DNA from 2 places in the Halomonas sp. BC1 genome. Region 1 is predicted to be linked to the other one. Evidence: predicted binding sites of a transcription regulator. Region 1 holds the regulator's gene; the other holds the start of a gene.

Region 1 (5,745 bases):
ATACGGCAGCGCCATGCGCTCGCTGATGACCTTCATGATGGAAGACTCGCGCTCCATCAGCTCGGTGTTGAGCATCATGTGGGTGCTGCGCGCCCTGGAGCGGGTGGGCGACCACGCCAATAACCTGGCGGAATACGTGGTGTACCTGGTGAAAGGCCTGGATATTCGCCACAGTGACCCAGACACCCTGGAACAGAAGGTCATGAAAAAATCTTGACCTGGCCGTCAAACCCTCCTGCAATACGCCCAGACCATTGTCTGGGCGTTTTTTTAGGGAGTAATGTCGCGTGAATGCACTCAACGCATTGGGGCAAGGCACCCGCCTGGTGTATCAGCCCGGGCTAAGGCGCTATGTTTTTCTACCCATTCTGGTCAATCTGCTCGTGTATACGGGTATGGTTTACGTGGTCTTCACACGCTTTTCGGGCTGGCTGGAGAGCAGCATGGCCATGGTGCCTGGCTGGCTGGAGTGGTTGTCGTGGCTGATCTGGCCGCTATTCTTCATCAGCTTGCTGGTGGTGATCTTTTTTAGCTTCACCCTGGTGACTCACCTGATCGCAGCGCCTTTCTATGGGTTTCTGGCGGCTCAGGTAGAGCGCCAGGCCACCGGGCGCGAACCGCTGGATGACCGAGGGCTGGCCAAAACGGCGCTGGACGCCGTGGGTCGAGAGCTGGTCAAGCTGAGCTATATCCTGCCGCGCATGGCCGTATTGTTCCTGTTCAGCTGGGTTCCCGGCTTGAACGTCTTCGCGCCCCCCTTGTGGGCGCTCTTTTCTGCCTGGGTCATGGCCATTACCTATCTGGATTACCCGATGGATAACAACAAAGTGTCGTTCAAGGAGATGCGCAGCAGGCTTTCACGGCGCTGGTGGCCGAGCATGACATATGGTGGGCTGGTCATGCTCATCACCTGGATCCCCTTGGCCAACCTGTTCCTGATTCCAGGCGCCGTCGCAGGCGCAGTCCTCATGTGGGACCGCCACTATCGTGGCACACCGGACACGCGGGATAAGGCGGCAGGCTCGGCGCTCTGAATCAGAGCCACTCATCACAGGGCCGCCCATATAGCAGGTACCAAAAATTAGACCCCGCCAGGCGGGGTCTCGACCACTCTTACTTTTAAACGATACTGACTGCTGGCTTCCTCTCCGTTTGCGGGACTCCAACCCTGGAATTTACCCTGACCAGTGTCTTGACCGTTTTCTGATTCATCCTTGAATCGATGAGCATCCTTGCTATGGGACATCCTTGCCCCTTATTTGCTCAACCCTAAGCGTAAGAGTTTTTTTCAGCTTTGAAAAGGATTGTTACGTTTAGCTGCCGCTATTTTCTTCTACCACATCTTCCGGGGTGTACTCGGCACCACCACTCATGTTGGTGGAGTCCGGCTCATCCACAACGTCGGGGCCTTGTGTGCCGTGATCCGTCGTCAGGTCTTCGGTGTCGTAACTGCCCGGCTCAGCCGTACCAGACTGTGTGTTCATGGGCTCATCTTCGACGGTTACATCCTGATTCTGGTCGATGGATGAGTGATCCGTGGTGTCTGCAAAAGCCAGTGGGCTTGCCATCAGGCCAAAAGAAACACCTAAAATACCAGCTTTCTTGAGTAGTTCCTTGGACATCATATTCCGCCTCCTCGATCGCTGTTGATACCGCATAGTTAAGGAAGAGTGACTTCATGTCTTACCAGTTCCTGCGGTAATCTTCCTTGCCTAGAACATTGCATACGTTGTGCCACGCATGCCAAAAATCAAAAAAATTATTTATTATCAATAATTTAAAAAACAAGGATAGTATAAAGCATGGGCTCAGGGGGTCATGACCACGCCTTTGAGGTGGTTAAAAATGACACATGAGTGATGTGTGACCAGAGCTCTATGCCAATATGGCACACTTATACAGGGGTTGTGCAGGAAGCGGATAAGGAGGAGCGCAAAGCGTCATCGAGCCCTCAAGCCGGGCCGCTGACTCGCTTGGCAGGGAAGACACAGCGAAAGGATGCCCCCTCGCCAGGATGTGACTCTATGTTGAGCTGGGCCTCGTGGCGCAGCAGCACGTGCTTCACGATGGCCAGGCCCAGACCCGTCCCTCCTGTTGCCGTACTACGCCCTTTATCCACTCGATAGAAGCGCTCGGTCAGGCGGGGGATATGCACCGGATCAATGCCATCGCCATCGTCCTCGACCTCGATACACCCGCTGCCGTTGGCGGCCACCGACCAGCGCAACGTGATCTGACTGCCTTCCGGGGTATAGCGCACGGCATTGAAGGCTAGATTGGAAATGGCGCTGCGCAGCTCCTGCTCGCTGCCGATCAAGCCAGCGTCGCTCTCCAGAATGACCTGCACACTGTGCTGCTGCCTGGAGAGCGCCAGGGCGTCTCGGCGAATGCTGTCGAGCATGGGGCCTACGGCCAGCATCTGGTGATCATCGCCTCCCTGGTCGATTTCCAGCCGTGACAGCAGCAGCAGGTCGTTGACCAGATTCTGCATCCGTCGCGTCTGCTCCTCCATCTGTACGATCCCTTTACCCAGGCGGGGAGGCAGCAGCTCCTTGAGGTCGCCGTAGGTTTCCAGGTAGCCCGACAGCACGGTCAGCGGAGTGCGCAGTTCATGGGAGACGTTGGCGACGAAGTCACGCCGCATCTGCTCCAGGCGGTGCAGACGCGTAATATCACGGGCCATGACCAGCCGCTCGTCATCGCCGTACAGAGTGATCTGATACTGGAGGATGCGCCGCTCGTCGATCGGCGAGGTCAGCGTCAGCGGCTCGCTGTAGTCGCGGGCATTGAAGTAGCTGATGAAGCGAGGGTCGCGCAGCAGGTTGGTGATGTGCTGGCCACGATCGTGGGCGGTTTGCAGCCCCAGCATGTCGGTGGCCGCGCTGTTCCACCACTCCAGGTCGCCGTGGCGGTCCAGCATCACCACGCTATCGCGCATGGCTTCGGAGGACTCCTGAATTCTCGCCAGCGTCGCCCGTAAACGACTTTGGGTAATGCGCTGGCTTTTCTGGTAGCGATAGAGGCGGTCGAACAGCTCCCCCCACATGCCCTTGGCCGCCGGGGGCTCATCGTGGGGGTGAAGCGTCAGCCAAAGGAAGAGCGCCCGAAACTGACGCAGATGATAGACCAGACAAAACAGCAGCCCCGCCGCCAGCCCGACGCCAGGGTAATCCACCAGCCATCCCAGGCAGAGGCCCAACAGGGCCAGCCAGATGATGCGCCAGATCTCACGGCTCCACAGGCGCACGCTTACACTCGCGCAGAGAACCGGTACCCGGTACCGCGCACCGTTTGAATCAGATTTTGATGAGGCTCGCCCAGCGCTTTACGAAGACGACGAATATGCACGTCCACCGTGCGCTCTTCCACGTAGACGTTGCCACCCCATACCTGGTCAAGCAATTGGCTGCGCGTGTAGGCGCGCTCCTGATGGGTCATGAAAAACTGCAGCAGACGATACTCGGTAGGCCCCATTTCCAGCGCCTTGCCATGGGCGCTGACCCGGTGGCTCACAGGGTCCAACAGCAGACCATTGATTTCGATGGGGTCTTCCACGCCACGCGGCGTGGCACGGCGCAGCACGGCCTTCAGGCGGGCCACCAGCTCACGGGGGGAAAAGGGCTTGGTGATATAGTCGTCGGCACCCGCTTCCAGGCCCTGGATCTTGTTGTCCTCTTCGCCCTTGGCCGTCAGCATGATGATCGGCAGCTCGGCGGTGGCTTCTTCGCGCTTCAACCGACGGGCCAGCTCGATGCCGCTGGTGCCCGGCATCATCCAGTCCAGCAGCAGCAGGTCGGGCTGGTGGTCGACGACCATGGCGTGGGCATCCTGGGCGTTGTCCGCTTCAAGCACGCGATAGTCAGCCATTTCCAGCGCCACGGCGATCATTTCGCGGATAGGCGCCTCATCATCGACGATCAGTACGGTCTTGGCGGTCATTCCAGGGCCTCACGGTGCTCTATACAGGAAAGTTCAATGACATGCGTGTGACGATAACACCATGACTTGATGACAGTTCCATGACACACAATCAATTTAGCCCGCCACCGGCCACCAGCTCAAGGCAATACCTGCAAAGACCAGCAGACCCGACCAGTGGTTGTTCAGGAAGGCCTGAAAACAGCGGTCACGATCACGCCCGACGATCAGCCACTGCTGGTACACGAACGTCGCCGCCATGCCCAGCAACCCCAGCCAGAAAAAGCCCCCCAGCCCGACGCGCAGCGCAACCCAGCTCAGCAGGGCCAGCACGCTTGCCTGCAGCAGCCCGATGATCAACCGGTCAGCACGGCCAAACAGCACGGCGGTCGACTTGATACCGATTTTCAGATCATCGTCACGGTCGACCATGGCGTACTGGGTATCGTAGGCAACGGTCCACAGCAGGTTGGCACTGAACAGCAGCCAGGCTTCCAAAGGCACGTGGCCCAATACCGCGCCAAACGCCATGGGAATGGCCCAGGAAAAGGCCGCGCCCAGCACCACCTGCGGGAAGTGGGTGTAGCGCTTCATGAACGGATACACGAAAGCCAGCAGCACGCCGCCCACCGACAGCAGCACGGTGAACCAGTTAGTCAGCAGCACCAAAATGAAGGCAGCGGCGACCAGCGCCACGAACAGCAGCTGGGCTTCGGTTTCGCTGATGCGTCCCGTGGCCATGGGGCGCTGGCGAGTACGCTTGACGTGGCCATCCACATGGCGGTCGGCATAGTCGTTCACCACGCAGCCCGCAGCACGCATCACGTAGACACCGGCAATGAAGATGATCAGCACGGAGCGACCCGGCACCCCTTCTGCAGCCACCCACAGCGCCCAGAGCGTCGGCCACATGAGCAGCCAGGTACCAATGGGCCGATCCAGGCGCATCAGCTGAAGAAAGTCTGCCAGCCGGGCCCAACCCGTTGGCCGCAATAGAGAACGGTCCATGCTCATGCTTACCTCGTGAAAGAAACTCCAGAATAGCCTAGCGCGAGGGCAGGCTCAGCGCATCGGCCATGGTCGATAAAAAATACTCTTGAACCAGCAGCGACAACCCCGCGTGCTGAAAGACCGAGCGACGCCCCCACTGGCTACGCCCCTTGGCGGGGGCACCCCACGCCGTGAAGCGCGGGAGCGACACCGTGGCCTGCAACGGCCCGCGCACCAGGTCCGGCTGCTGAAACAACCAGCTGCCCAGCGAACGCTCGCCCAAGGCCCCCAGGCCTTTGCCCTGCAGCTGCTCCAGCGGTGCCACCGATCGCGCCACCACCCAGGGCGTGCCGTCGATGCACAGCGCCACCTCGCGTAGCCAGGCGTGGCGACGTGGAGCGATGCCCAGCGCCATGGCTTCGTCCTGAAACGGCAGGCCAATGGTCTGACGCAGCAGGCGTACGCGGAACTGGCTCGGCGCTCCGGCTGCCATCAGGCGCGCCGTCAGGGAGTCGGTCGAGGCCACCCATTGCCACCAGGCCGCACTCATGGCAGGCCGCGCAGCGGCAACCGGCCGCCAGTGGGGGGGTAGCGAAAACGCAGGGCGTGGCAACTCAACGAGCGTCACCTGAGCCTCCAGAGCAGTCAATTGGAAAGAAGGCTAGTGTAACATGATGGCTTGGCAGGCTTTTGTTCCTTACCCCCGGATAACGATATGCCCGATTCACACTTCAGCGAATCCCCACATGCCGAGCTGGTCATTGTCGGCACTGGCATGGCCGGTATTGGCCTGGCGCGAGCGCTGCGCCGCCAGGGAGATTCTCGCACCATCGCGCT
Region 2 (5,745 bases), on a different contig from region 1:
GAAGGGGCGTGGACGACCAACCCCACCAAGTTCGACATGGGCTACTTCGACTTGCTGTTCGGCTACGAGTGGGAGCTGAGAAAAAGCCCCGCCGGTGCCCACCAGTGGGAGCCGATCGATATCAAAGAAGAAGACAAGCCGGTCGATGCCACCGACCCCTCCATTCGCCATAACCCGATCATGACCGATGCGGACATGGCGATGAAGGTGGATCCGACGTATCGCGCCATCTGTGAAAAATTCATGGCGGACCCGGAGTACTTCAAGCAGACCTTCGCGAAGGCCTGGTTCAAGCTGACCCACCGCGACCTGGGCCCGAAAGCGCGCTACATCGGCCCGGAAGTACCGGCGGAAGACCTGATCTGGCAAGACCCGGTGCCCGCAGGCAGCACCGACTACTGTGAAGAAGTCGTCAAGCAGAAGATTGCGGCCAGCGGTTTGTCCATCGGCGAGATGGTCGCGACGGCCTGGGACAGTGCCCGTACCTATCGTGGTTCCGACATGCGCGGTGGCGCCAACGGCGCGCGTATTCGTCTGGCACCGCAAAAGGATTGGCAGGGCAACGAGCCCGAGCGTTTGGCCAAAGTGCTCAGCGTTTACGAGCAGATTTCAGCCGACACCGGTGCCAGCGTGGCGGATATCATCGTGCTGGCGGGTAGCGTCGGTATCGAGCAAGCTGCCAAGGCGGCGGGCTACGATATCCGTGTGCCCTTCCTGAAAGGCCGTGGCGACACCACTGACGAGCTGACCGATGCGGACTCCTTCGCACCGCTGGAGCCGCTGGCCGATGGCTTCCGCAACTGGCAGAAGAAAGAGTACATCGTGAAGCCGGAAGAGATGTTGCTCGACCGTGCGCAGCTGATGGGCCTGACAGGCCCGGAAATGACCGTGCTGCTGGGTGGCATGCGTGTGCTGGGCACCAACTACGGTGGCACCAAGCACGGCGTCTTCACGGACCGTGAAGGCCAGTTGACCAACGACTTCTTCGTCAACCTGACCGACATGGCCAACACCTGGAAGCCGGTGGGCAGCAACGCCTACGAAATTCGCGACCGCAAGACCGGTGCCGTGAAATGGACCGCCTCGCGGGTGGATCTGGTGTTTGGCTCCAACTCGCTGCTGCGCTCCTACGCCGAAGTGTATGCCCAGGACGATAACGCCGAGAAATTCGTCAAGGATTTCGTGTCCGCCTGGACGAAGGTGATGAATGCGGATCGCTTTGACGTCGCGTAATCACTATTAGTGCCAGCAAAAACCCCGCATCTCAAGATGCGGGGTTTTTGTATCTGCAGCCCTCGAGTCTTTACGTGCCAAAGTCCTTTCTGAGGTGCTCTGAACATGCTACGGCCAACAGGCATATCAAGAAATCCTCTACAGCGGATAATTGCGAAAAATCCTTTACAGAGGATAAAATGCGTCTTATCCGCTAAAAGGGATAGATCCAAGGGGCCGTCCTGAGGAATCGTTCTGAGACATCGTTCTGAGACATAGCCATGAAAATTACCTCACCCGATATGCTGGCCAAGGCCTTGAAAGAAGCCCGCTCCCATAATGGCATGAGCCAGAAAGATGCCGCCGAACAGGTCGGCATCAAACAAGCCACCGTCTCCGCTTTCGAGAATCACCCGGAAAAAAGCCGCGTTGAAACGCTCTTCAAACTGATGGCTGCCCTCGGGCTAGAATTACATGTGGCAAAGAGAGAGAGTAAGCAAAGTGAACAGGTGTGGGATGAGGAGTGGTAACCAGTGGCTAACCTGACGGTAGCACTCAACGGTATCGAGGTAGGCCGACTCAGCCTCGGCCGTTCCGGCGCCATGGCTTTCCGCTATCTGCCTGAATGGCTAGACCGCCCCGGCGCACGCGCTATTTCATCAGTCTTTGCGCGAGAAACCCCGCACTTCTAGTGCGGGGAGGGATAGCGCGTCGTCCGTCAGGACGACCCTGTTCTCGCTGCCTCCCTCTCTGGTGGTTGCCATCTTACAGCTAATGGCATATTTTGTGAGGCATGACGAAACGCGCCTACAAATACCGCTTCTACCCGACGCCTGAGCAGGAACAGCTCCTGGCTCGGACGTTTGGGTGTGTGCGCTTCGTCTACAACGCAGTGCTTCGCTATCGCACCGATGCGTTCTACGCGCGCAAGGAAAAGGTCGGCTACGTAGCGGCGAACGCCGAGTTGTCGCGCATGAAGAAGGCTGACGATACCGCGTTTCTCAACGAGGTCAGCTCGGTCCCGCTTCAACAGTGCCTTCGCCACCAGCAGACGGCCTTCAAGAACTTCTTCGAGGGCCGAGCCAGGTACCCGAGCTTCAAGAGCAAGCGGCACCGCCAGTCGGCGGAGTTCACTCGCTCGGCCTTCAAGTACCGCGACGGCAAGTTGTTTCTTGCCAAGTGCAAGGAACCGCTGGCGATCCGCTGGAGCCGTGAATTGCCCAGCGAACCGACCACCGTCACCGTATCCAAGGACGCCGCAGGGCGCTACTTCGTCAGCTGCCTCTGCGAGTTCTCGCCCGAGACGCTGCCCGTGACCCCGAAAATGGTGGGCATCGACCTCGGCCTGAAAGACCTGTTCGTCACCAGCGACGGGCATCGAATCGGCAATCCCCGCCATACGGCGAAATACGCGACCCGGCTGGCCAGGGCACAGCGTCGGCTGAGTAAGAAGCAGCGCGGCTCGAAGAACCGTGCCAAGGCCAGGCAGAAAGTCGCCCGCCTTCACGCCAGGATCTCCGATTGCCGGATGGACAACTTGCACAAGCTGTCCCGCCAGATCGTCAACGAGAACCAAGTGATCTGCGTCGAGTCCCTCAAGGTGAAGAACATGCTGCGCAATCGCTCGCTGGCCAAGTCGATCAGCGATGCGGGCTGGGGCGAATTCGTCCGGCAGCTGGCGTATAAGGCCGACTGGGCGGGCCGGCAACTGTCGGCCATCGACCAGTGGTATCCCTCCAGCAAACGCTGTTCTGGCTGCGGGCATGTGATGCCCGAGATGCCGTTGCAGGTTCGGACCTGGACGTGCCCCGAGTGCGCCGCCGATAACGACCGCGACATCAATGCCGCGCTTAACATTAAAGCCGCCGGGCTGGCGGTGTTAGCCCTTGGAGAGAATGTAAGCGGCATGGAGCCAGTCTCCGTGTCCGATTCTCGTTGAATTGGGAATCCTCGTCCTTCAGGGCGAGGAGCAGTCAATATCCATGCCGTTATCTTCGGCAAGCTATCGTGGCGCGGTGGTTTACAACTTCTTCGATAACCTGCTGCCCGACTCCGAGGCGATTCGCGCCAGAATGCAGGCAAAATTTCAGCTGGCGACCGGACACCCCTTTGACCTTCTCGCCGCCGTAGGCCGTGATTGTATCGGCGCTATTCAGCTGTATCCCGAGACAGACACCATACCCAATGTTCGACAGATCACAGCAGAGCCGCTGGATGAGACGGATATCGCGACATTGCTCAGCGGCTACCAAGAGTTGCCGCTTGGCATGCATCGTGATGGAGACTTCAGAATCTCGCTCGCCGGGGCGCAGGAAAAAATGGCTCTGCTTTGGCACAGGGAACGCTGACCATCATACAGAGCATACTCGCACAGGCTGACGTAGCCATGAGCCGGGTAGCGGCGCTGCTGCCGGATGATTTTCCTGACACCGTGAGTGCCCCCATCATGGAAGGACTGGGTCGACAGCTCAAGAGACTGGAAAAGGATATAAACCAATGACACCTGCTCCCTGTTCAGGTGCTATTCAGGCTTCGTCAAACCTTCACTCAACTGTCACGAGCATGACATGTTGCGCGCCGATGCTGCTGAGCAAGCCATATTGGCTGTTTCTCATATAAGCCAGCAAATGGTTAAGCCAGCAGTGGGCCGCTCATCAGGGAGATGTATCATGACGAAGAAAACCGTGGCAGGCAGTGTCGATAGCGTAATGGCTCAGGGGGATGAGCCGCTCAGCAACCGTTCCAGCAATGCCTATTTTGGCGATATTCTGGAGCGTCGCTTGAGCCGCCGAGGCGTCCTCAAAGGGGGGCTGGCAACGGTGATCGCGGGCCTGATGGCGACCAGGCTGCCGTTGACGCAAGCGCTGGCCGCCAATGCGGGCGCGGGTTCACCCACCATGGGATTCAACCCGGTAGGTATCAGCGCTGCTGATAACGTCGTGGTGCCTGCGGGCTATCGCGTGCAAAGCTTCATCCCCTGGGGAACGCCCATCACGGGCGATATGCCCGCGTTCAGCCTGGAAGCTTCCGGGGAGCAGCAGGCGCATCAGGTGGGCAGCCATCACGACGGCATGCACTTCTTTGCGCTGAACGGCAGCTCCACCGACGGCCTGTTGGTGCTCAACCATGAATACGTGGAACCACGCTTCTTGCACGCAGCGGCCAGTGGCCTGGCGCTGGACCGCAATGGCTTTCCTCAGCATGACGATGGCAGCCGCGATGCCGATCAGGTGATCAAGGAGATGAATGCCCACGGCGTGAGTGTCGTGCGCGTTCGTGCCAATGAGCAAGGCGAGTGGGAAGTGGTGCAGGATGCCCTGAACCGCCGCATTACTGCCCAAACGCCCATGCAGCTCTCGGGCCCGGTGGCGGGCACGGAGCACCTGATTACCCAGTACAGCCCGGAAGGCCTGATGACGCGTGGCACCTTGAACAACTGTGCCCACGGGGTCACGCCCTGGAACACCTACCTGGCAGCCGAAGAGAACTGGGCGGGCTATTTTGCTAACACGGATACCGACATCGATCGTCGCCAGGCGCGCTACGGGATCGAAACCCGCGACACCGGTCGTTATCAGTGGCACCGTGCCGATCAGCAGAGCGATCAGTTCAGCCGCTTCGATGCCAGTAGCCGAGGAGCCAGCCCGGCAGAGGACTTCCGTAACGAACCTCATACGTTTGGCTGGATGGTCGAAATCGACCCGATGAACCCCGATTCCGTGCCGGTCAAGCGTACCCACCTGGGGCGCTTTGCCCATGAAGGCGTCATCTTTGCCCCTGCGGTGGAAGGGCAGCCCGTGGTGGCGTACTCCGGGGACGACTCGCGCTTCGAGTACATCTACAAGTTCGTTTCACGGCGCCCCTTCGACGCCGCGACGGCGGACGGCAGCCTGTTGGATGAAGGCACGCTTTATGTGGCCAGGTTCAACGATGATGGCAGCGGCGAGTGGTTGGCGCTGGCCCCCGGCCAGAACGGCCTGACGCCCGAGAATGGCTTTGCGGACCTGGCGGATATCCTGGTCAATACGCGCAGTGCCGCCGACCATGTGGGCGCCACCAGGATGGATCGCCCGGAGTGGGGCGCCGTCGACCCGCAAACCGGCGACGTCTACTTCACGCTGACCAACAATACGCGCCGCGCAGAGGGCGACGAGCACCCCGCCAACCCGCGCGCCAACAACAGCTTTGGCCATATCATCCGCTGGCAGGAAGAGGGCACTCACGCAGGCGAGCGCTTTGTCTGGGACCTGTTCGTGCTGGCAGGCGACCAGGACGATAGCCGCGACCTGGCGGGCAATGCGCTGGTAGAAGACAACATCTTTGCCAGCCCCGACGGCCTGTGGATCGATGCCGACCGCCGAGTATGGATACAGACCGACATCAGCGAATCCGAAATGAACACCGGTATCTACGAAGTCTTCGGCAACAACCAGATGCTGGTCGCCAACCCGGAAACCGGCGAGATCAAGCGCTTCCTGACCGGGCCTGTGGGCCAGGAAATCACCGGCGTGGTGACTACTCCAGACCAGCGCA

Evidence for each region. Region 1 encodes PhoB, which activates phosphate uptake and scavenging genes when phosphate is short. Its sites were predicted from a motif close to TGTCATANNNNTGTCANA; they were not measured.
Region 2: B7L72_RS11555 (PhoX family protein) is a predicted target of PhoB. The motif match lies at 3,765-3,782, and genes of this name have one in related genera.

What each region holds. Positions count from the first base shown of each region.
Region 1 covers NZ_LFGS01000017.1:74,328-80,072, forward strand. The annotation lists gene phoU (phosphate signaling complex protein PhoU) at 1-217, shown strand, start outside; gene cysZ (sulfate transporter CysZ) at 288-1,034, shown strand; gene B7L72_RS13415 (hypothetical protein) at 1,314-1,622, opposite strand; gene phoR (phosphate regulon sensor histidine kinase PhoR) at 1,952-3,247, opposite strand; gene phoB (phosphate regulon transcriptional regulator PhoB) at 3,250-3,939, opposite strand; gene ubiA (4-hydroxybenzoate octaprenyltransferase) at 4,036-4,926, opposite strand; gene B7L72_RS13435 (chorismate--pyruvate lyase family protein) at 4,964-5,536, opposite strand; gene B7L72_RS13440 (NAD(P)/FAD-dependent oxidoreductase) at 5,624-5,745, shown strand, end outside.
Region 2 covers NZ_LFGS01000015.1:36,533-42,277, forward strand. The annotation lists gene katG (catalase/peroxidase HPI) at 1-1,233, shown strand, start outside; gene B7L72_RS11540 (helix-turn-helix domain-containing protein) at 1,494-1,742, shown strand; gene B7L72_RS18290 (HipA N-terminal domain-containing protein) at 1,746-1,904, shown strand; gene B7L72_RS11545 (RNA-guided endonuclease TnpB family protein) at 2,006-3,151, shown strand; gene B7L72_RS11550 (HipA N-terminal domain-containing protein) at 3,153-3,560, shown strand; gene B7L72_RS11555 (PhoX family protein) at 3,882-5,745, shown strand, end outside.